Regions from separate parts of the Bacillus haynesii genome, predicted to be linked through region 3. Evidence: riboswitches for the same ligand, from Rfam matches in the RefSeq annotation. Region 3 holds a riboswitch; each other region holds the start of a gene.
The links. A riboswitch is a leader RNA that binds a small molecule or an ion and turns the genes downstream of it on or off. The one in region 3 is predicted to bind thiamine pyrophosphate.

Region 1: it holds a riboswitch for thiamine pyrophosphate, as region 3 does, so the genes downstream of both, tenA (thiaminase II) here and thiC (phosphomethylpyrimidine synthase ThiC) in region 3, are expected to answer to the same signal.
Region 2: it holds a riboswitch for thiamine pyrophosphate, as region 3 does, so the genes downstream of both, tenA (thiaminase II) here and thiC (phosphomethylpyrimidine synthase ThiC) in region 3, are expected to answer to the same signal.
Region 4: it holds a riboswitch for thiamine pyrophosphate, as region 3 does, so the genes downstream of both, thiT (energy-coupled thiamine transporter ThiT) here and thiC (phosphomethylpyrimidine synthase ThiC) in region 3, are expected to answer to the same signal.

The regions. Positions count from the first base shown of each region.
Region 1 is NZ_CP059494.1:1,747,935-1,753,909, forward strand. Features, by position in the region: gene thiO (glycine oxidase ThiO) at 1-704, opposite strand, end outside; gene tenI (thiazole tautomerase TenI) at 688-1,299, opposite strand; gene tenA (thiaminase II) at 1,274-1,975, opposite strand; TPP riboswitch at 2,059-2,167, opposite strand; gene H2R00_RS08725 (monovalent cation:proton antiporter family protein) at 2,227-4,071, opposite strand; gene prpE (bis(5'-nucleosyl)-tetraphosphatase PrpE) at 4,344-5,084, shown strand; gene H2R00_RS08735 (RluA family pseudouridine synthase) at 5,099-5,974, opposite strand.
Region 2 is NZ_CP059494.1:3,209,564-3,215,538, forward strand. Features, by position in the region: gene aceB (malate synthase A) at 1-1,122, shown strand, start outside; gene aceA (isocitrate lyase) at 1,137-2,408, shown strand; gene H2R00_RS15910 (hypothetical protein) at 2,460-2,618, opposite strand; TPP riboswitch at 2,823-2,927, shown strand; gene tenA (thiaminase II) at 3,040-3,726, shown strand; gene H2R00_RS15920 (ECF transporter S component) at 3,723-4,322, shown strand; gene H2R00_RS15925 (ABC transporter ATP-binding protein) at 4,297-5,886, shown strand; gene H2R00_RS15930 (energy-coupling factor transporter transmembrane component T family protein) at 5,883-5,975, shown strand, end outside.
Region 3 is NZ_CP059494.1:2,085,019-2,090,993, forward strand. Features, by position in the region: gene thiC (phosphomethylpyrimidine synthase ThiC) at 1-1,736, opposite strand, end outside; TPP riboswitch at 1,884-1,992, opposite strand; gene aroD (type I 3-dehydroquinate dehydratase) at 2,142-2,906, opposite strand; gene H2R00_RS10390 (M14 family metallopeptidase) at 3,306-5,975, opposite strand, start outside.
Region 4 is NZ_CP059494.1:4,071,630-4,077,604, reverse strand. Features, by position in the region: rRNA gene H2R00_RS20220 (16S ribosomal RNA) at 1-106, opposite strand, end outside; gene H2R00_RS20215 (GntR family transcriptional regulator) at 617-1,717, opposite strand; TPP riboswitch at 1,880-1,979, shown strand; gene thiT (energy-coupled thiamine transporter ThiT) at 2,092-2,676, shown strand; gene H2R00_RS20205 (class D sortase, LPxTATN-specific) at 2,718-3,275, opposite strand; gene H2R00_RS20200 (processed acidic surface protein) at 3,382-4,377, opposite strand; gene H2R00_RS20195 (hypothetical protein) at 4,557-4,745, shown strand; gene H2R00_RS20190 (response regulator aspartate phosphatase) at 4,869-5,975, shown strand, end outside.

The DNA of each region.
Region 1 (5,975 bases), 340 kb from region 3:
GGGATGCCGTCATTCCATACGGATAGGCACTCCCCTTTGACGGGATAAAACCTTTTGTCTAAGCCGATCTGTTTAAAGAAAGCTCCGCTCCACACACCGCTTGCAATAACAGCGTGCTCCGCCTCCGCGGTCCCCGAAGCGGTTGTGACGCGAACGGCCCCCGCTTCTGGTTCTACCGATAAAACGGGCGTATACTCGAAGATATCGGCACCGAGCGTCCGGGCCCCTCTGGCAAATGCCCTGCACACTGCAGCCGGTTCGACATGGATGTCGTCTCGAATAAAATTAGCTCCGAAAATCCCATTTCCTGCATGCGGTTCCAGCTTATATACTTCATCAGCTTCAAGCCATTCCACAGAATCCAGTGCAGCCATTTGCATCAGGTGTTCGCGGTCGCTTTCTGAAAATGCCAGCTTTAATATCCCTCCGTCATGCCTTCTGATATCAATGCCGCTTATGTCTTTCAATTCGCCCGTCAGCCGCTGATAGGCTTTTTGGCTGGCTCTGGCGAATTCGAAAAAGGTACCGGGTTTATCGCATTCCGCATGGGCGCCGAGCATACCCGCAGCTGCACTCGTCGCTTTTTTGCCGACTTCCCTGCTTTCAAACACGGCCGTTTTTTTTCCCGCTTTTGCAAGATGATAAGCGATGGATGTCCCGATGATGCCTCCGCCGATCACGATCGTATCATAGCGCTTTCTCATATGAATCTCCCTTCGCGAGACAGGCAAGCCGCGCGGCCGCCTCATCCGGTCTGTCATGGGAAAAGATCCCCGACATCACGGCGATGCCGTCTGCCATTTTGACTTCCGCCAGACGTTGTTCGGTAATGCCTCCGATCGCAATGACCGGAATGCGGACAGCCGCCTTTACTTCAGCCAGGCTCGCAGTCCCTCTTCCTTTCCGGCCCTTTTTACAGTCCGTTTCAAAAATGTGGCCGAACAGCACGTAATCTGCACCTTCAGTTTCAGCCCGAACCGCTTCTTCTGGTGAATGTACGGACTTTCCGATTTTCAAATGCGGAAAACGGCTCCTCACACTTTTGACGGAAAATCCGTGTGAAGGCAGCTGAACCCGGTGAATGTGATGAAACAAAGCGATATCCACCCTGTCGTTGATGATGAGCTTCCGCTTATCAACGCCTTCTTCGGCCAGGCGTTCGATTAAGCTCGATATTTCGCTTACTTTTTTTGACCTTTCCCTGATGTGGATAAAGTCAACGGCATCTTGAATCGAAATGATTTTTGCTGCAAGCTCTTCCACAGAGTGCTTGTCATCGGTGATCGCGTGCAGATGCAAGCTGATCCACCCCGCTTTTTGACCAGCTTTCTTTTTGATAGGCCATATCCCAGAACCGGTATTCGTAGAAGCTGGAGATGACAAAGTTCTCCTTCATCTTCGCGCGCGTTTTCTCATCGGCGTTTTCAGCCAGCTCATCGAAGCGGTTGATCTGTTCCGTCACAGATTTTTTAAACCAGTCTCCTCCGTATGTCGCGATCCATTCCTGATAAATCGCGTTGTCAGGCCTGCACGTTTTCAGCGTTTCGCCGACGTCATAATAAAGCCAATAGCAAGGAAGCAACGCAGCCAGTATTTCCGCAAAACTGCCGCTGACGACAGAACGGTACATATGCGATGTGTACGCATACGCTGTCGGCGACGGCTGAAACGACTCCAGCTCTTCCTTTGTGATTCCCAATAGATCGGTGAATTTCCTGTGAAGCGACATCTCGGCTTCATATGTGCCTTTCGCGTGTTCGGCCATCCGGCTTGTCGTATATAGATCGTGAGCATATGCCGCTCCAAAGGATTGGACTTTGGCAAAGTGGGTCAAATAGTAGGAATCCTGCATGACATAGTATTTAAATCGGTCAACCGGAAGTGTGCCGTCTCCAATTCCTTTAATAAACGGATGGACAAAACTGCCTTCCCACCATGTTGCAGCGCTGTTTCGGCATTCTTCTGAAAACTTCATTTCGAGGCTCCTCCTTCGATTCTGAACATAAAAAAACCACTTTCCCGCAAGGAAAGTGGTTTGGAATTTGCATATATACATACTCAAATACCGTGCCACTTCCCTACGCAGGTTTGAACCTGTTCAGGTTATGAGGGTCTAAAAGTCACACTTTTATCTCAGCCCTTATCAAGGACTCCCCTAGTGGAAAACATTTCTTGTTCATTCAGTTTATACTTTTATCTTATCACGAATTGCAAAATGGTCAAGCGTCAGTCTCCAAGCGTTTTTTTCAATTCCGCAATATATTCGCGCGAACCGGTGGCGATCAGCCTGTCACCCATTTGCAGCCTTGTATCCCCGTGGGGCACGATGCTGTCAACCCCGCGGAAAATCCTGACGAAGATGACATCTCCCGTAAACGGAAACTCCCTTAACAGGACACCGTCAAATCGCTCATTGCTCATATTGATCTGATACAGCGACGCATCCTGGTTCGTCAAGAGTTTCATAACGCCAGGCGCCTCGATAAGCGCGCGCAGCAGCGTTTTCGTAGAAAGCAGAATGGAGAATGTATCAATTCCGTTTTCTTTCAGCCTGGATTCAGCGTCTGGAGAATCTGCGCTGGCGATAATTCTTGCGACTTTCTGCTCCTTCGCATAAAGGGCGATCCCTGTATTGCGCTCTTCGCTGCCCGTGGCCACGACGAGTATATCCGTTTGAAAAACACCGAATGCTTGAAGCGTCTCATATTCATAATCAGGCAAAACTTCAACATCAAACACCGGATCCGCCAGCTTTTCTTCCTTCTTTTCCTGCCGGACATGCAGGATTCTGACGTGATAATCTTCTGGAGAAAGTTCGAGCGTAACCGGCAGCGTCATTTGATTCGCGCCGATAAAGGTGATCGTCTTTTTCTCTTTTTCGCTTTCCGTTTTCGGCATTAATTTTTTAAAGCCGGTCGGTGTGATGATACATGTAATGACAGCCACCAAAATCAGCGCGCCGGACATCTGCGCGTCAATGACGCCGATGCGCTCGCCGATCGTTGTCGCCGCGATCACCAGAGAAAGCGTGGAAGTCAGGAGAAAACCGGAAGCCAGCACGGTTTTCATGTCATACCACTTTTTCAAAAACAGCACCGGAACGACTTTGCTGATTAACAGAGCCACAAACAGAAGCGGGATCATCACTAAAATTTTCGGATTGCCAAACAGCGACCAAATGTCCAATTTGACGCCTGTCATGACAAAGAAGATCGGGATGAGGAACCCGTAGCCGAATGAATCAAGCTGCTGAACGAGCTCTTTGTTCGGCGAAAGCAGCGAAACAAGCACCCCGGCTAAAAACGCGCCGAGAATGTTTTCTGCACCGAGCGACTCGGAAAGCGCCACGAGTACGATGATCAGCGTAAATATCGCCCTTGTGCCGATCTGGATCGTGCCTTTTGACAGCACTTCGACAAAAGGCCGCTTTTTAAATACCCTTCCGAAAAGGTATAAAACGACGCCTGCGGCAAATAAGATCATTAGCAGCCACATATTGCTGTTTTCGTCGCCGTAGATTGAGGCGAACACCGCAAGCAGTATCATCGTGACAAGATCGGCAATCACGGCGACAAGCAAAATAATCTGGCCGATATTCGTCTTCATGAGCCGCTCTTCCTTCAGCGTCGGAACGACAACCCCAAGCGAAATTGTCGAAATGATCAGCGTCATTAAAAAGGCGTTGTCAATAAATCCTGCCATGACAAAGCTGTAAGAGAGGCCGAGCGATAATATAAAGACGGCAATAAAGATGACGGAAGCCGTTTTAAACGTATTCGGCGCTTCCTTTCCGCTCGGAAGCAGCTGCTTTTTCTTTCCTTTTTCAAATACGGAAAAATCGATTTCAAGCCCGCTTAAAAACATTAAAAAGATAAAACCGAGCATCGATAAAGTTTCGAGCCATGTATCGTGCTGGGCCACCAGATCGAACCCGCTTTTTCCGATAATAAGACCCATGATGATTTCAGCGACAACCACCGGTATGCTTAACCTGAAACGGTGCAGCAGAATGGGCGTTAAAAATGCGATAATCAGTACGACAACTAAAGATGAGACAGATGTGTGCTCCATAAACTGGTACCTCCTCTAAACCGGTTTCCGGGTATGATTAGCGTTCCCTTTTTTAAAAATAAAAGGGACATATTTTTAGACATTTTCATGTGGGAAAAGAACCGTCTGAACTCTTTTCTCACAGGTGTAAAAATCGATTTTAACAATGCTCGCTCAGAAAAAAAAGTAATATGCCTGATTTTCTCCGCCGAAAGTTGCAGAAGCTTTATTTATATATGGCTCGGGGCAATGTATATACATATGAAAAATAAACGGACAGGAGGTGGAAACGCATGAAATACGATGTAATCGGTGATATTCACGGGTGCTATGATGAAATGATTGCGCTGATTGAAAAGCTCGGCTACTCGCTGACATCAGGGTTTCCCGTTCATCCGGAAAACAGAACACTTGTCTTTCTCGGGGATTTAACAGACAGAGGGCCAAAATCGCTGGAGGTCGTTGAATTTGTAGGACGGGCCGTTGAAGAAGGAGCTGTGCGATATGTACCCGGCAATCACTGCAATAAGCTGTACCGTTTTTTCAAAGGAAATCCGGTGAAGCTGCAGCACGGGCTGGAAACGACGGCGGCTGAATACAGAAACCTTCCGAAACAAAAACAGAAGGAAATCAGAGAGCTTTTCATGCGCCTTTATGATGAGGCCCCGCTTTATGAGATCCTGCATAACGGCGAACTTGTCGTCGCACATGCCGGCATCAAAGCGGAAGACATCGGCAAAAAGCCTGTCGGAAAAGTAAAACAGTTTGTGCTCTACGGAGATATCACAGGGGAAACGCTGCCTGACGGACGGCCAGTCAGGCGGGACTGGGCTGCTCATTACAAGGGCGAGCCGTGGGTGGTGTACGGCCACACCCCTGTCAAACGCCCGCGGATGGTTCATCATACGATCAATATCGATACCGGTTGTGTATTCGGCAACAGGCTGACCGCTTTCAGATTCCCCGAACGGACAACCGAATCTGTCCCCTCCTCTTTGCCTTATGATGAGTCAAGATTCCGCATGGAGCCATAAAAAAGAGAGCTTATTCAGCTCTCTATCAACTGTCTCATATCATGCGGCACCGGCGCTTGAAACGTCAGCTCTTCCATTGTAAACGGATGAAAAAACGTCAATCTCTCACTGTGGAGCGCCTGCCGATTGATGAAGCCGCGGGTTCCACCGTACAGCGTATCACCGCACAAGGGATATCCGATATGACTCATATGGACGCGGATCTGATGGGTTCTCCCGGTTTCCAGGCGGATAGAGACATCCGTCATGCCGCTGAACCGCCTGTTCACCCAAAAATGCGTCACCGCTTTTTGCCCGTCCGGGATCACCGCACGCTCGATGATGCTCGATGATTTTCTGCCGATCGGCGCATCGATCGTTCCCTGCTCTTCTACGATCAAACCGTGGACGACCGCCCGGTATTGCCGTTTGACGGCTCCCTTTTTTTGCAGTCCCGATAAAAGTGAGTGGGCGAAGCGGTGCTTGGCTACAAGCATGACACCCGATGTATCGCGGTCAAGCCTGCTCACCAGGTGAACGGTCGCGTGTACGCCCGTCCGCTGATAATAATGAATCAGACCGTTCGCCAGACTGCCTGATGGATGCTCACGCGAGGGAATCGACGACAGACATGGCTGTTTATTTAATACGAGGACGTGGTCATCTTCGAACAAAATATTAAGCGGCACTTCTTCCGGGCGCAAAGATTCGCTCATTTTTTCCGGAGGGAACTGAATGACGAGCTCGTCCCCTTTTTGAAGAACGTATCTGACCGTTACATGCCCGCCGTTTACCAGCAGATCGCCGCCTCCGAATTTGATGTCCGTCAGCATCCTTTTTGAAATGCCCAGCCGCTGGACGTATTCTTTCAAAAGAACCCCGCTGTCCTCTTCTGTTATGATCTGTTTCATC
Region 2 (5,975 bases), 1.1 Mb from region 3:
CCCGCCGTCATCATTGTAAGACCGAGGGGATGGCACTTGGAAGAGAAGCATGTGCTGATCGGCGGCAAGCCCGTGTCAGCAAGCCTGTTCGATTTTGGCCTTTATTTTTTCCATAACGCAAAAGAGCTGATCAAAAAAGGAAGCGGCCCTTATTTCTACCTTCCAAAAATCGAAAACCATCTGGAAGCAAGACTGTGGAACGACGTATTTGTTTATGCTCAAAACGACTTGCGCATTCCGCAGGGCACGATTAAAGCGACGGTTCTCATTGAAACGATCCTGGCGGCTTTTGAAATGGATGAAATCCTCTATGAATTAAAAGAGCATTCAGCGGGACTTAACTGCGGCAGGTGGGATTATATTTTCAGCTTTATTAAGAAATTCAGGAACAGGGATGAAGTCATTCTTCCAGACCGCTCAGCCGTGACGATGACGGTTCCCAACATGAGAGCCTACTCCCTCTTGGCAATTCAAACGTGTCATAAACGCAACGTCCATGCGATCGGGGGAATGGCGGCGCAAATTCCCGCTAAAGACAAACCTGAGATCAATGAAGCCGCATTTGCCAAAATCCGCGAAGATAAGGAACGTGAAGTAAAAGACGGCCATGACGGAACATGGATCGCGCATCCCGGCATGATTCAAACGGCGCTCGATGTATTCAATCAGCATATGCCGTCGGCGAACCAGATTCATAGAAAGCGGGAAGACGTAAAGGTCGAGGAAAAAGACTTGCTGGAAGTACCGAAAGGCCGGATTACAGAAGCAGGCGTCCGTACCAATATCAGCGCCGGCATCCGCTATTTAGCTTCATGGTTGTCGGGCAGAGGCGCCGCTCCGATCGACCACTTAATGGAGGACGCTGCAACCGCGGAGATATCCAGAGCCCAGCTTTGGCAATGGATTCGCCATCCGAAAGGGGTTCTTGACGATGGCCGGAAAGTGACCGCCGGAATGGTCAAGATGATGAAAGAGGAAGAAATGCAGAAAATCTTCGAAGCAGCCGGCATGGAACGTTTTCGGAACGGCCGGTTCGAAGAGGCCGGACAGTTATTTGAACAGTTGATTTTGGATGATGAATTCGCGGAGTTTCTAACGATACCCGCTTATGAAAAAATGTGATGGGGGAATGTGCGATGCTGAAAGAAAAACAACTCGCAGAAAGCTGGGAGCATGAAGAACGCTGGAAAGGGATCACAAGGCCGTATGAGGCGGCTGACGTCATTCGGCTGAGGGGCACGCTCGAGATTGAATACACGATTGCAAGGCGTGGCGCCGAAAAGCTGTGGAAGCTTCTCCACACAGAGGATTTCGTCCCGGCGCTGGGCGCTTTGACCGGAAACCAAGCCATGCAGCAAGTAAAAGCCGGATTGAAAGCGATTTATTTAAGCGGCTGGCAGGTGGCTGCCGATGCCAATATGTCAGGGAGCATGTATCCCGACCAAAGCCTTTATCCGGCAAACAGCGTGCCGGAAGTCGTCAAGAAAATCAACCGCACGCTGCAGCGCGCAGATCAAATCCATCATATGGAAGGGAAAGAAGACATCGATTGGTTTGCTCCGATTGTGGCCGACGCTGAAGCAGGCTTCGGCGGGCAGCTGAATGTGTTCGAGCTGATGAAAAGCATGATTGAAGCCGGCGCCGCAGGGGTTCACTTTGAAGATCAGCTGTCGTCTGAGAAAAAGTGCGGGCATTTGGGCGGAAAAGTGCTGCTTCCGACGCAAACGGCGGTGCGTAATTTGATTGCCGCGCGCCTCGCCGCAGACGTGATGGGAGTCCCGACTATTCTTATTGCCCGCACGGACGCGAATGCGGCCGACCTGATCACAAGCGACGTCGATTCATATGATGCGCCGTTTTTGACGGGAGAGCGAACAGCGGAAGGGTTCTTCAAAACAAAGCCGGGCCTTGATCAGGCGATTGCCAGAGGCTTGGCGTATGCACCGTATGCCGATTTGATCTGGTGTGAAACGTCTGAGCCGAATATTGAAGAAGCCCGCCGGTTTGCACAGGCGATCCATGAAAAATTCCCGGGCAAACTGCTCGCCTACAACTGTTCCCCTTCGTTCAACTGGAAGGCCAAACTGGATGACAACACGATCTTGAACTTCCAGAAACAGCTCAGTGAAATGGGCTATAAATTTCAATTTGTCACACTGGCAGGCTTCCACGCCTTAAATCACGGCATGTTTGAATTGGCCCGCCAATATAAGCACCGCGGAATGGCGGCGTACTCTGATCTGCAGCAGGCCGAGTTTGCCAGCGAAGTCCACGGCTATACGGCGACAAGGCATCAGCGCGAAGTCGGAACGAGCTACTTTGATGAAGTCGCCCAGGTTGTGACAGGTGGGACTTCATCAACCACTGCACTGAAGGGGTCAACTGAAGCGGAACAGTTTCAATCATAAAAACGTGAAAAAGCCGCCCGTCATTGGGCGGCTTGCTTGTTGTCTATCAAGTTAGCAATTGACATCATTGGAAGGGGCGGTAAAAGGGTTTTCCCTAATAACAGTCAGTGTCTGATGATTCTTGTTGTTTCTTTTGGCCGGCCGGTTGTCTTTGCTGAAAGAATAGAACAAATACACAGCCATTGTCAAAATCAAGATAAACATCATCATAAATATCCCCTCCAAATTTTTTTGTCTTCACTATATTAGACGAACAAGCTCGGAAAATGTTTCAGAAAATTAACATTTTTCCATAAATATTTTTGATCGCTGCATCTTCTGTATGAAACCCGGCGGTTCTATACAACAATAAACTGAAAAAACTTAGGTTGACATGATAACCATTGATGTGTAGAGTAAAAGTTAATGTAATAGGAAGTCCACTAGGGGAGCCGTAAGCCGGCTGAGACAAGAAGCGATCTTGGACCCTTTGAACCTGATCTAGTTCATACTAGCGTAGGGAAGTGGAGCCGGTGTCTTTATGATTTCATCATACCAAGGCCGCTCCATTTTGGGGCGGCTTTTTTGTATATAAAGCCGCTTGTCCCCCTGTGCCTTCCTTATAAAACCGATTGCTAAGGAGGCTATCTACATGAGTTTTTCCGCAGAACTTCGCCGCGAGGCAGACCCTATTTTTGAAGCCATTTTTGAGCATCCGTTTGTATTGGGGCTGGCGTCCGGGAGGCTGAAAAAGGAGCAGCTTATTCATTATGTAAAGCAAGATTACGAGTATTTGAACGCCTTTATTCAAATCTACGGAATTGCGATTTCCAAGTATCAAAACCGAAAAGACATGGAGATGTTTCATGAGCAGATTTCGTTTGTATTAAACAGCGAAGTGCATCCGCACAACAACCTGTGCCGGGCCGCGGGGGTGGAGTATGAATCTCTGCAGGGCTATCCGCTTGCGCCTTCTGCCCATCATTATATCCGCCATATGCTGACGGCGGCGCACGAAGGTACGCTGGGAGAGATATTAGCCGTCTTGCTGCCTTGTCCGTGGACATATTGGGAGATCGGAAAAAAACTGATGATAGATGTTCAGCCTGATCCATCCCATCCATTTTATGACTGGATCTGTTTTTACGGAAACAGAACCGATTCAATCACGACAAAGTTTTGCGCTCGCCTGGATGAATGGGCCGAAACAGCGGGAAAGGCTGAAAAAGAAAAAATGAAGGAGCTCTTTTTGCAAAGCTGTCAGCTTGAATACGGGTTTTGGGAGATGGCTTATACGGTTGAAGATTGGCCTGTTGAAATGGAGGCGGTGAGACGATGAATTGGAGCATGAAAGAAGTCGTCATGACAGTCATCTTGTCCGTTGCATGCGGCGTCATTTATTTAGGGTGGTCCACCTTGTGGATCCCTGTTTCAGCTATTGTCGGGCCCGTCGGAGCGAACTTTATGTTCGGCATTTGGGTGATCGCCAGCCCGATTGTCGCTTATATCATCCGTAAACCGGGTGCGGCGCTGATTGCCGAGACGGCAGCTGCTGCGGTCGAACTGCTGACCGGCAGCCACTTTGGGTTGTCAGCATTATTAATCGGTGTGTTCCAGGGAGCCGGTGCGGAAATCGCGTTTGCGATTTTTCGCTATAAACGTTATAACTTGTTTACCCTTATGCTTTCCGGTGCGCTTGCCGCGGTCGGGAGCATGACATACAGCCTGATGGCGAACGGTTTTGCCTACTATACGACGCAAACGCTGATCTTGACGCTTATCATCCAAATCATCAGCGGCATTGTACTCGGCGGCTGGCTGGCAAAAGCCGTTGTCGAAGCGCTTGCGAAAACAGGAGTCCTGAACCAGTATGAGATCATGAAGGAACACAGGAAGAAGGATGATGCCGATGCGTTCATTTCTCGGATGCAATAACCTTTCCGTCCGTTTTTATCATCGTCCTGAACCTGTCTTGGACCGGGTCTCGCTGTCGATTGGGCAGGGAGAAAAAGTGCTGATACTCGGGCCGAGCGGAAGCGGCAAATCAACGCTGTTGTCCGTGCTTTCCGGCATTATTCCTGAACATATCGAAGCTGAAGTCAGCGGCGAAGTCAACCGCAGAAAGAGCGCCGGTGTTATGTTTCAGGACCCGGATTCACAGTTCTGCATGCTTCATGTCAATGAGGAAATCGCTTTTAGCCTTGAAAACCGGTCCGTCCCCCCAAAAGATATGGACGGTATCATCTCGGAGCTGATGGAGCTGGTCGGATTAAAGATAGATCAGAAAACGCCGATCGAAACCTTGTCAGGCGGTATGAAGCAGAGGCTGGCATTAGCGTGCCTGCTCGCTTTGGAGCCTGAAGTGCTGTTTTTTGATGAGCCGACGGCGCAGCTGGACCCGGCCAGCCGGAAAGACATCTTTGCCTTGCTGCGTGACGTTTCCCGAAAAAACGGACAGACGATGGTGTTCGTCGAACACGTGCTGGACGGCTGTATCGAGTGGATGGACCGCGTCATTCTTTTCACTGGAAAAGGACAGATCATCGCTGACGGAAAGCCTGAAGAAATTGTGAAACATTTTCAGCCGGAAATGAAAGCGGCAGGTATCTGGCAGCCGAAACTGTACCCTGCGGTATGGGAAGATGTCATCACACAAGATGATCATCCGCTCGCCGTCAAGCTCTCTTCTACATTGAAAATGAAAGAGGAGGGGGCGAAAAACAGGTCTGCAGACAGGGATATATTGATCCGCGCAGAGGACGCAGCGATCGGCTATCGGAAAAAGATCGTGGCCGACGGCATAACCCTTGAGATTCCAAGGGGTGAATGGATTTCGGTCATCGGCGAGAACGGCAGTGGAAAGAGTACGTTTTTAAAAAGCCTGATCAGGCTTGAAGCGGTCAAAAAAGGGCGCATTTATCTGGAGGACCGGGAGCTGAAGAAATGGTCCGACCGTACGCTCTATGAGAAGGCCGGCTTTGTCTTTCAAAACCCCGAGCTTCAATTTATTCGGGACACGGTGTTTGACGAGATCGCGTTCGGTGCGAGACAGCGGGGCTGGCCGGAGGATCAGGTCGAAAGGAAAACAGCTGAATTGCTGCAGGAATTCGGGCTTGATGCTCATCAAAAAGCGCATCCCTTTACATTAAGCCTCGGGCAGAAAAGACGTTTAAGCGTTGCGACGATGCTTTTGTTTGACCAGGATTTGCTGCTGCTTGACGAGCCGACATTCGGTCAGGACGAAAAGACGGCGAAAGAATTGATCAAGCGGTTAAAGGAGCGGCAGGAACGGGGAACGACGATTGTGATGGTGACGCATGACATGGACATCGTAGACGAGCATTCCGGCGAGGTCATCGTATTTCATCAAGGGAAAGCGGCATATCAAGGAACGCCGTATCAATTGTTCTCTGATCAAGACCTGATCCGCCGCTTTTCATTAATACCGCCTCTTCACTACCGGCTCATGCACGAAAGAAAGGAGAGGGTTCTCGTATGAAAAGCAATGGTTCACCTCTTTCGGCATTGAACCCGAGCGCCAAGCTCTTTTCCCACCTCCTGGTCATGTGCATTCTCATGTTTGTTTCA
Region 3 (5,975 bases):
GCCTTCTCTTCCAATCCTTTTTGGATAGCCTTTTCTTCATCAAGGTTGTTTTCCTTGGCGTAGTCGCGAATATCCTGGGAAATCCTCATGCTGCAAAATTTAGGCCCGCACATTGAACAAAAGTGTGCCGTTTTGGCGCCTTCCGCCGGAAGGGTTTCATCATGGTATTCGAGCGCTCTTTCCGGATCGAGCGACAAGTTGAACTGATCCCGCCAGCGGAATTCAAAGCGCGCCTTTGAAAGCGCGTCATCGCGGATTTGCGCGCCGGGGTGCCCTTTTGCAAGGTCAGCCGCATGGGCCGCGATTTTGTATGTTATGACGCCTTCGCGGACATCATCTTTGTTCGGCAGTCCCAAATGCTCCTTCGGCGTCACATAGCAAAGCATGGCCGTTCCGTACCAGCCGATCATCGCCGCTCCGATCGCCGATGTAATATGGTCGTAGCCCGGTGCAATATCGGTCGTCAGCGGACCGAGCGTGTAAAACGGTGCCTCTTTGCAAATCTCCATCTGCTTGTCGACATTCTCTTTGATTTTATGCATCGGCACGTGTCCCGGGCCTTCGATCATTACTTGAACATCATGCTTCCAGGCGATTTCCGTCAGCTCGCCGAGCGTCTCCAATTCGGCAAATTGGGCCTCATCATTCGCATCGGCAATCGAGCCGGGACGAAGACCGTCTCCGAGCGAAAATGCGATATCGTATGTTTTCATAATCTCGCATATCTCTTCAAAATGGGTGTACAGAAAGCTTTCCTCATGATGAGCCAAACACCATTGCGCCATGATCGCCCCGCCGCGGGATACGATTCCGGTGACGCGCTTTGCTGTTAACGGCACATACCGGAGAAGGACGCCGGCGTGAATCGTGAAATAATCGACGCCTTGCTCAGCCTGTTCGATCAATGTATCGCGGTAAATGTCCCAAGTAAGATCTTCCGCGACGCCGTTTACTTTTTCAAGCGCCTGATAAATCGGCACGGTTCCTACAGGAACTGGACAATTGCGGATAATCCACTCCCTCGTTGTATGAATATCTTTACCTGTGGACAAGTCCATCATCGTATCGGCACCCCAGCGGATCGCCCATGTCATTTTTTCCACTTCTTCTTCAATCGAAGAGGTGACAGCGGAATTGCCGATGTTGGCATTAATTTTGACGTGGAAGTTGCGGCCGATAATCATCGGTTCGCTTTCCGGATGGTTGATGTTTGACGGAATAATCGCCCGTCCGCTTGCCACTTCATCACGAACAAATTCGGGAGATACGTGCTCTCTGATCGCAATAAATTCCATTTCGGGCGTAATGATCCCCTTTCTTGCGTAATGCAGCTGAGTGACATTTTGTCCTTTTCTCCCGCGCAGCGGTTTTCGTTTCAACCCTGGATAGCTGTGGCTCGCTTTCTCTTTGCATTTATAGCCGTTATCCTCCGGTCTTATTTCTCTGCCTTCATATTCTTCGGTATCGCCGCGCTCCCTGATCCAGGTCGCCCGCAAAGGTTTCAGCCCCTTAAGAATATCAACGTCCGCATTGGCGTCCGTATAGGGACCGCTCGTGTCGTAGACGCGGACAGGCTGGTTTTCTTCATCGCCAAACGAACCCGTCGTCGGACTTAACGAAATTTCTCTCATCGGCACTTGAATGTCAGGACGCGACCCTTCGACATACACTTTGCGGCTCCCTGAAAAACTTGACATTATCGAGATGTTTTTTTGCTGTACTGATTCCTGTTTCATGTAAAAATCCTTCCCCTCTAAAAAATTGATCAGGACGAAACTCCAGAACAGCACCAGCACAAAAAACCAGGCTCATATGATGAACCTGGTTTTACAGTCAGTAAAATCGCTAGAAGACAGACGGACCATACCCATTCCCCATCTTCTCTCGAATCCTTTTTACTTCCCCACGCTGGTACGAACCAGATCAGGTCCAAAGGGTTAAGAAACGCATGTCTCTCTCTCAGCCCGCATTCGGGCACCCCTAGTAATGCTATTAAATTTCGTGATTATCGTATCACAACCCATTATGAATGAAAAGGGAAAGTTAAAACGATTCCGAAAAGAAAGATAAATGAGTCGTTAGGACTACGAAAAAACTGACAAAGGAGCCGGCTGTCAGCCAGGCTCCTCTCAATCATCAAGTTATAAATTGCGATGCAATATATGAAGGATTTCCTTGAGCTCACCAGCTGCAATCTGCCCCGGTGCTGAAGCTTTCTTTGCGGCACCGAACGTCATTGCTGAACCGAATACCTCGCCCGCCAGGCGGCTGATGATACCTTTGCCGGCCATTGACATCGTAATAATCGGCCGATCTGCATACTTCTCATTCATCGTACAAGTGGCTTCAAGCAGACGCAAGACATCAGCCGGGGTTTCCGGCATCACCGCGATTTTAGGCAGATCAGCCCCTAATTCCTGTGCTTTTCGCAAACGGGAAACAATTTCTTCTGCAGCCGGTGTCTTTTCAAAATCATGATTAGATATAATAACGGACACTTCATGACCATGTGCAGCTTCCACCAGCGCTTTCACTTGCTCTTCGTCATTGAACAGCTCGATATCAATCACATCAGCAAGCCCTGTTTTAACAACCGCTTCATTTAAAGAAAAATAGCGGGCTGTGCTGATCTCTTTTTCTCCGCCTTCGGCGGCGCTGCGGAAAGTGAAAATGATCGGAGTGTCCTCTAAAAGGCGGCGGATTTCCGCCAATGCCGCGCAGACTTGATCAACGTCATCTACATCTTCATAAAAATCAGCACGCCACTCCGCAATATCGGCATCAAGCGTTTGAAAATAAGCCGCTTCTTCTTTTAATTGGGCAAGGTTTTTTCCGACAAGCGGCACACAGATTTTTGGCCGTCCTTCACCCAATGTAATTCCTCTGACCTTCACCAGTTTCTTCAATGTTTCAGCTCCCGTCTTTCTTTATTCGAATTTCCTTTATCAAATCACTGTGACTACCGAATGTCAACAGTTCGCGCAGGTAAAATTTTTTATGCGAACCACTGCATATTCTCCGCTCTTCATTTTATTGCACAAGTATGCTGACCTTCAATAGCTATACCTAGAGGCCCGCCAATCGGAAGCTTTCTGATAGAGGCAACTCGAAAGAATGACGATACTGCCATGGACCAAGAAAAAACTGCCCTTCGGATCGAGGGCAGTTTTTAGAGCCTTGCTATTTTAATGCGTGAGGCGTCTGAACATTTCTTTACGAGCGATAACATACTTCAGTTCTGCTTCCGACGCCTTGGACGAGACGCCTCACTGCGGCAGCCGCTTGAACTTCAGCTTTCCAGCCTCTCATCGTTTTGATGATGAAGCATTTTCAGTTTTTCCGGGGCCGGCATTGAAAATCGAATTAGCCAGCAACCGATATTGATGCTGCGGATGATCGTCATTGGTTAAATCGTTAGCGAAAACAGTTAAGTTCTTGTTGTTATCTTTATACGTGAAGGCCATAATCTTTCCTTTGGCAGCATCATGTCCCGGCCACCAGCCTGCCTTAAAGAAATGGTCTTCATCAGCGATCACTGCAAGCACTTTTGCCGTTTTAGGCACAGCGGTAATATAAGAACCAGTGACTGTGTAGAAGTATTCCTGTTTATTGTAAGGGGCTGTAATGGCATGATCTTGCATGACATTTGCCAAGAAGACGCCTTCGTATCTCTCCCATTCAGGTCCTTTAAAAGAAAATCCAGGCATCCACTTCTGAACATTGGTCATACCCATATTTCCAAACGCAATGTAAGGTTTTCCTTTATTAACATATTTAGAAGAGTCGAACGTATTGACAAGTACATCTGCGCCCGACTGTTCTGAGGTGACTTTAAAGCCCAGATTTTTCAGTACATATGCCGCTTCACCTAGCGCTCCTACAGTAGAAGCCTTGAGAACTTTGCCGCTTGGTTTCTTATGGCTGAATCCGCTCACGTCAAGATAGTACTTGGAAGCCAATGGGGACAGATCCTTGTAGGCAACCACGAAGTCGCCCGCTTGATAGGCTGATCCGCTCTTGGTGAGCATTGTAACGGTCTTGCCGGCTGCCAGTAACTCGTTGACTGCCTTTATCGCATCATTGTTTGTGTTCTGGATCAGAACATAAGCTGAGCGTTTTGGCATTTTAGTCCCCGGAAACGATATGGATGTGACTCGAGAAGTCTTGCCTGTGAACACGCCGGCATTCCGAATCACATAACGGTCAAATCCTCGCATATCATGGAAATTTTGAATGATCTCACCGGCTATCATTTCATAATCAGATACATCGATTCCATCATACAAGACCAAGTTCGCGAGGCCGCGGTTTGCCTGGTGCATGTTTACAATAAATGATCCCGCCGGATATGTTTTTCCGTTAACAGTTACCGCTTTTGTTGATCGTTCAACCTTTACGCCGTTGCGAAGGAAGTACTCAACCATCTTATAGGTTTCCAACACATTCTTTTGAATGTTTTTATCGACCGGCAGTACGTAGTATTCTGGGAAGAAGTTTTGATTGCCCTGCCGCGGACGGCCGATCTCTTCGTTTTTGGCGTTGACCAAATAATGATCGACAGCACGATCATCGATATTGTTTACCCCGCGCTCGAATATTTTTAATTGATTCAGGAACAGTTCTTCTTTCTTTCCCGCTACATATTTTGCAGCTGCCGCAGAACTGTAATACAGAGCTTTGGTAGACTCTTCATTCGACTCGGGCGTTTCCAGCGTGTGCCCCATCGCACCGTGATACATGGCGAATGCAGCTGTATACGCTGCAGATGCATCATCCCATCCCGAAGCCGTGCCTTTTGACACATAATTCGGATCTTCTGCAGTTTTCCGATGTTCTTCATAAGGGATGTGATAGTAGTTGTACTTTGTATTTGCAATCCCTGCTTCACCCATAGCCTTTGCCTGTTCCACCATATGATCAATCAAAAGATCATACTCAACGTTCGGGTTATGAGGCGGAGTAGAGGGCTCAATCAGGAAATTGGAATCGAATCCGTGCATATCCAGAAAAGACAGCGGCGACCACTTTGCGATTTGTTCCGTTACGCTGCGCGTTTCAGGCTGGGTTTGATATGAATTATCCCGGTTCAAATCAAAATCCTCAGCATTAGAACGTGTTGTATGAACCCGGCCATCTGGATTGTCAGTGTAAACGAACAGGAAGAAAACATTTTTCAATGCATCGTCTATATTCAAAGTTGTCTTGCTTTTCTTGCCATTCGGCAGGACTGTATCATACGTCATGCTCTTATCCAATGCCATTGACTTAAAGTAATTCATGATCGCGTCGACTCCAGGCGCTTCATTCGGATGAATATTGTTCAACCAAATCGGCACCTTATAGTCGCCAAATGCACCGGATTTAATGTCTGCCTGCAATTTCTTCGGGTCATTCAGCATGGCAGGGTGGGTCACCTTCTGATACTTATCGACAGAGGCTTTATCCTTGGCAAGTACCGTCAAATAGATATCACGGCCTTCGACCGATTTTCCAATGGAAGTCGTTTTGATATATCTGTTGTTTTTTTGCGCAGCTTTTGCTGTGACGGCATCGATCTCCGGTTTCAGCTCATCGTAAGTGCGGAAGCTGTCATATGGCGTCAATTTTACGGGTGCATGGGCAACCACTCGTCCGTTCACTGTTGCCGCCAAATCATATGTGCCCATCAGAGATGCGTATAGCGGACGCTGCAATCGCGGCTCTGACAGGTTGTCTGTATCGTATGGAAGATCGAAGTTGATGTTAGCATGAACCTTGCCGTTGGTCACTTTTACATGGCTAACCGTAATGAAAGGTGCACCGGTGTAATCACGGTCCTGATATTTTTTCCATTGAGACAGCGGTTTGCCGTCATACGTCCAGCTTAAGCTCTTCACATCAACACCTTGCGGAAGCTTAAACGTAGCATGAAGCGTTCGTTTCTCTGTCATCGAAGCAACATTGTTGTCCAGTTTTAACTTCAGAGATTTTTTAGT
Region 4 (5,975 bases), 2.0 Mb from region 3:
GTCCGCCGCTGACCTAAGGGAGCAAGCTCCCGTCGGTCCGCTCGACTTGCATGTATTAGGCACGCCGCCAGCGTTCGTCCTGAGCCAGGATCAAACTCTCCATGAAATGGAATGCAGATTAACATCTGCATGACCTGCATCGTGCAGGCCCGTTTGATAATGACTACGCACATTCGCATGTGCGATTTATTTAATGAATTAACAGGTACGTTTTGTCTTGTTTAGTTTTCAAAGATCATTTTCGCCTCTCAAAGAAGCGACTTTACTAATATAACATTCTATCAATGTGAATGTCAACAACTTTTTCAAGATTTTTTTGAAGTTGTTTTTATAAAGCCCTCTTTTTAGGGGCGGATACTAATATAACATCTATTTTCGTTTTGCACAATAGCTTTTTTAAAAAAATAATAATCAAAATGAATTGGACTCAGGTGATTCATGAGCAGCTGGAGCAGCCGGCAATTTACGCAATTTATTCCTTCTTACTGTTTTCTTCTATATAAAAGATATACAGCGGTCTTTAACAGCTGAACATGATCCGAAGCTGCGAAGATGACATTAAACTCTCCGCTATCAGCCTTCACTTGAATCACTTGTGTGGAAAAAGCTGTTCAGCCTACCTTTTCAGCTTAGCGGTCGAATGTCTGACAACCAGTTCAGGTTTGTAGACGGTAGAATGCTCAAGCTGGTCCGTGTTGCGTCCCTCAACTTTGGCAATCATCCATTTTGCCGCCTCAATCCCCATCTTCATTTTCGGATGGGTGACTGATGTCAGCTTTACTTCAGATGCCTCGCTCAAGTGTGAGTCGTCATATCCGACAATCGATATATCTTCCGGTACTTTTAAACCGAATTCCCTCACGACATCCAACACCATAAGCGCTATCTCGTCATTATAGCAGAATATGGCAGTTGGGCGGTCTGTCGAAGAAAGCCGCTTCCTTGCTTCAGCTATCGTTTTTTCTTTTTTATTCTCTGTCGTGTAAGTCACGACCATTTCCGGATAAAACGACAAGCCGTTTTCTCTGAAAGCCCTGATAAATCCTTTCATCCTGTTGACGCCCTGCATATCGTCCTGTTTAAAAAAACCGAACAATTTTTCATGGCCGAGCTTAATCAAATGCTCTGTGGCGATAAAACCGCCGTGTTCATCATCCAAAATGAAATGGGGCGGATTTAACTCCTGATAAAATTGGTTGATCATCAAATACGGTATATGGTGCTGTTCAAGCGTCAGATAGTAATTTAAATTCGGATTAAAGCTTCCGGTTTTCGTCGGCTCCACAATCAACCCATCAATTTTTTTGTCAAGCATATTCACAAGGCACTGTTTTTCTTTTTCAATGTCATTATTGGTGCTCGCGACGACCAATGTATATCCTGCACTCGACAGCGAAGATTCGATTCCTCTTATAATAGAAGGAAAAATGTAATCCGAAAGGTAAGTCGCGATGACCCCGATCATCTTATTTCTTTCCCTTCCTTTTTCAGAAAGTTGAAGGCGGTGAGAGCAATACGTCCCTGAGCCCTGCTCTCTGTATAAAAGCCCTTCATGAACAAGGTCGCCGATCGCTTGCCGGATCGTATGCCTGCTCACATTAAATATTTTCATCAATTCGTTTTCCGAATGGATTTTTTCGCCCGGCTTCACTTTGCCTTCATATATCCACGATTTAATTTTATTTTTCACCATGCTGTATTTCGGGAGTTCACTCATCAGATCAACCCTTTACTGCATCTTGTACGTATGAATAAGTTCTATTATAAAGGAAAAGATGTTTGCATTGCTACATATTGGAGGGTTTTAGCAAAAATTTTCGAACAATTAGCTTGTCGTCCGTTTCTTTTTTTAGTATAGTAGAATATAACTAAATAACTTGATGACCACAAGGGGAGCCTCCAGGCTGAGAGTGAACGACCGTTCTGACCCTTTGAACCTGTTAGTTAACGCTGGCGTAGGGATGTGGCAAAGTCATTTCTAATTGCATCCAAAGCAGTGCGTGGAAAACTTTCCTACTCCTTCCCCGCATTGCTTTTTTTATTGGGAAAGAAGTCCGGTATCCCTTTGTTCATCAAAAAGTGAGGGTTATGATGAATCAATCTAAACAACTTGTACAGCTGATTGAAATTGCGATTATGACAGCAATAGCACTTATACTTGATATGGTGTCCGGAATGTTTTTAAAAATGCCTCAAGGCGGTTCAATCGCCATCATGATGATTCCGATCTTCCTGATCTCCTTTAGATGGGGGCTGAAGGCAGGGCTGGCAACCGGGTTTTTAGCCGGATTGCTTCAGTTTGTCACTGGAGGATATTACGTTTATCATCCTCTGCAGCTTCTTCTTGATTACTTTATCGCGCCTACGGCGGCGGGAATCGGCGGCTTTTTTGCCGGATCGATCAGAAATGCTTCAATCGAGAAACAAAAAGGAAAGATCATTTCCTATGTTACGCTGGCCGTCTTTCTTGGAAGCGGACTGAAATTTCTCGCACATGTCATCAGCGGCGCTGTCTTTTTTGGAAACTATGCGCCTGAAGGCACTCCGGTATGGATTTATTCATTAGTATATAATGGAACATATATGCTTCCGTCTTTCATTGTCTGCACAATCGTCCTTTGCTTACTGCTGCTAACCGCGCCAAGACTCTTGGAAAACAGATCAAACATGAGATAACATAAAAAAACAGCGGACTCGCCTGAGACTCCGCTGTTTTTTTATGTTTTCATCAAATCTGCGACCAATATATACCGCTCCGGCGCTGAACCGATAAAGTCAAAAGGATAGCAGGTGGAAACCGTCAATGTCGCTCTCGGCTTCGGTACAATCACCGTCCGGTCATCCGCATCCACGATTCGGACCTTTTTCACTTTGTATGTAAAAGTTCCATAGGAAGCTTCAACGATTAACTGATCGCCTTTCCCCACTCGGCCGAGTTTTCTGAAAACCGTATCCCGATGGCCTGATAAAACCGAGTTGTCATCTTCTCCAGGCAGAACGGATCCTGCGTAATGGCCTACACCTTTTTGCAGCTCGTCTTCATCTGTCCCATGATATATCGGAAGCCTTGCATTGATTTTCGGAATAACAAGATCACCGATTTTCTCCCCGGTTTCAAAAGTTTGATCAATGACCGTCTTTTCTTTTTTCGTCGTCTGAATCGGAGGTTTTTCAGGCTTTTCCTCTTCTTTCATCTGCTGAAATGAAAAAAGAGCATAGCCGTGCATCAGCTTGAACACATTCGTTGTTGTAAAATAAGCGCCGCATGCAACCATCGCAATGGCTATGAGCCAGATGATCTTTTTTCGATGTGCCTTAATTTCCTTTCACTCCTTATAAAAACTTCCCATTCTAAACATACTTAGAATGGGAAGTGAAATGTTAAGCCGCTTTGCGAAGCCTTCTGACCATGAAGAATCCGCCAACCATCAGAACGGCGCCAAAGATCGACCATTCCGCGTAATGCCCGGCCGTTTTTGGAAGCTTTGCACCTTTAACCGTCTTTTTCACATGAGATTTCTGTGTATCATGTTTGACAGCCGTTTTGGTTTGCTTCACTTTTGACCCTGTGTCATGAATTAAATCAGATCCGATCATTTCAGGCGTCAGCAATACATCCAAAATGAAATTGCCCTGCAGATCGTACACTTCCACCAGAAGGCTTGCTCCCTTCAGATCTTCCGCACTGACAAGCGTTGTCAAAGACACTTCTTTTTTCTTTCCGTCTTTTACAAGATAATATTTCGTTTTCACTTCAAGCGTCTTCTGAAGATCGTTTAAAATGGACAGCATTTCAGCGATATCTTGAGCTGACAGCTCTGATACAGACTCGAAATCGGCTACCGCTTCAAGACGTTCTCCAAGAGCCATCAAGTCATTTTCAAGGTTCGGATTGTTATCGCGCACTTTTCGGAGATGATTCACGAGTCTTTCCCACTCCTGATCATCCACACCTAATTCTTGAAACATGTTCCCGATCTGAAAATCGTCTTCTTCATATGTCACGGTGAAAAGCGCATCGTCCAATTCGTATTCAAACATAAACACGTCGAGAATGTTTTGGCCGCTTTCCATATAGCCATTTTCAACAAAAAGGTCAGCCGCTTCTTTTTCGCTCAATCCGTATTCTTTTAAATAAGATGCCAAAAGCTTTTTAGTCAACTTTTGCCCTAAAAAGTCTTTCAACTCTTCGACTGACTCAAAATCTTTTAAACTCTCATCATATGTATCCTGCAAATAGGTTTCCAATTCCTTTTCTGTCATTCCTATTTCTTCAAGGTACTCTTTAAGCTCGGCCTGTTTCGGCGCGGCAAAAGCCCCTGCTGCCGGCACTAAAACCAAGATGCAGACCAATAATGGCATCAGCCTTTTTTTCATTTCGTATGACCCCCTAAATTTATCTTTCATTTTGATTATAGTGGAAATATTTTAAAAAACATGTATTGTAATTAAAAATCTTTTCGTCTATAATATTTTGTTCTTTTTCCTGTTTAAACAGGCATAATCTTTCCCTCTATTGAATGTAATATAGTAAAGCGAATAGAGGAGGTATACAAATGAATCCTTACTATATGATGCTCTTATGTTACGTCCTATCGATCATCCACTTTTTAATAGGCTACCGGGAAGCCCTGAAAATAAGCGGAGCTGACGGGCTGGTCAACGGAACCGCAATGATCTCCTGTATTCCGCTTGGCGCGGTTTTCGCTTTTTTCGCGCATTTTTTTTGGAAAATGACGATTTAATTTCAGAAATGATTTTTCACCAACAAACTTGTATTTCGGTGTTATTCACAGACAGCGGCAGTTTATGCTATGATTAATAGAACTTCAATTTACAAAAAATTCACAAAGATTGGAGGGAAGAGAATGGCCAAAGCCGTGGCTTCTCAAGAAGTCGCCAATATGCTGAACGACTGGTACATACTGATGAAAAAACGAGACATTTCAGGTTCAATCGAAATGAAAGATGACATAGATAAAGCAATTGAAAAGATGGAAGATGATCATGACGTTCTTCTCTATTATCAAATGCTGGATTTTCGCTTAAGGCTCCTTCTTGAAGATATCTCCCAATCTTCCACCGAAAAATTGGAAGCCATCAGTTTTCAAGACAAAGATCCAAAAAGTACGGACGACAAGCTGAATTATTATTTTTACCTGTTCAAAGGGATTTATGAAGACTACAAGCAAAACCATACAGAAGCGCTTAATTTTTTCAGAATAGCGGAAAAAAGGCTGAACGTCATTCAAAATGAAATTGAAAAAGCCGAATTTCATTATAAAATCGGTGTTTTGTATTACAACTTAAAAGCGACATGGCTGTCGATTCACCACATCAACATTGCCTCCGGCATCTTCCAAGGGTATGACGGGTATGCCAAGCGGGTCATCAACTGCAAAATGCTGATCGGACTCAATTATATTGACCAATTTAAGTTTGCCGAAAGTGAAGTATTATTAAAGGAAGCAATTGAAAAAACCGAAAAAATCGGCGACCAATATCTTTTACCGTGTACCTACTATAATATGGGCTTTTTGAAGAGTAAGGAAGACAAGCAGGAGGAAGCGCTAAAGTATTATAATAAAGCTTTTGCAATCAAAGATTTTGAATCGAAAGCCAAATATGCTTACCTTCTTTGCGTTTATGAAAACACAAGGTCTCTTTTCAAAACCAACTCACACAAACAAGCATTTAAATGGATCGAGGTAGGCTTAAAAAAATCCAAGGAAATGAACAGCGAAATTTTCGAATTGAAATTCAAAATTTTATATACATTATATTCTGATACACAGAATAAACTGGAAATAATCAAGGACTATGTTCACCAGTTAGAAAATGAAAAAGCCTGGGTAGATTTGGAGGAATTATTGATGGATGTAGCGAATTACTACAGGCGAGAAAAGTTATATGAAGAAGCCATATATTTTTACATTAAAACAGACAAGGCGAGCAAGCTCGCCGGAAGAGGAGGA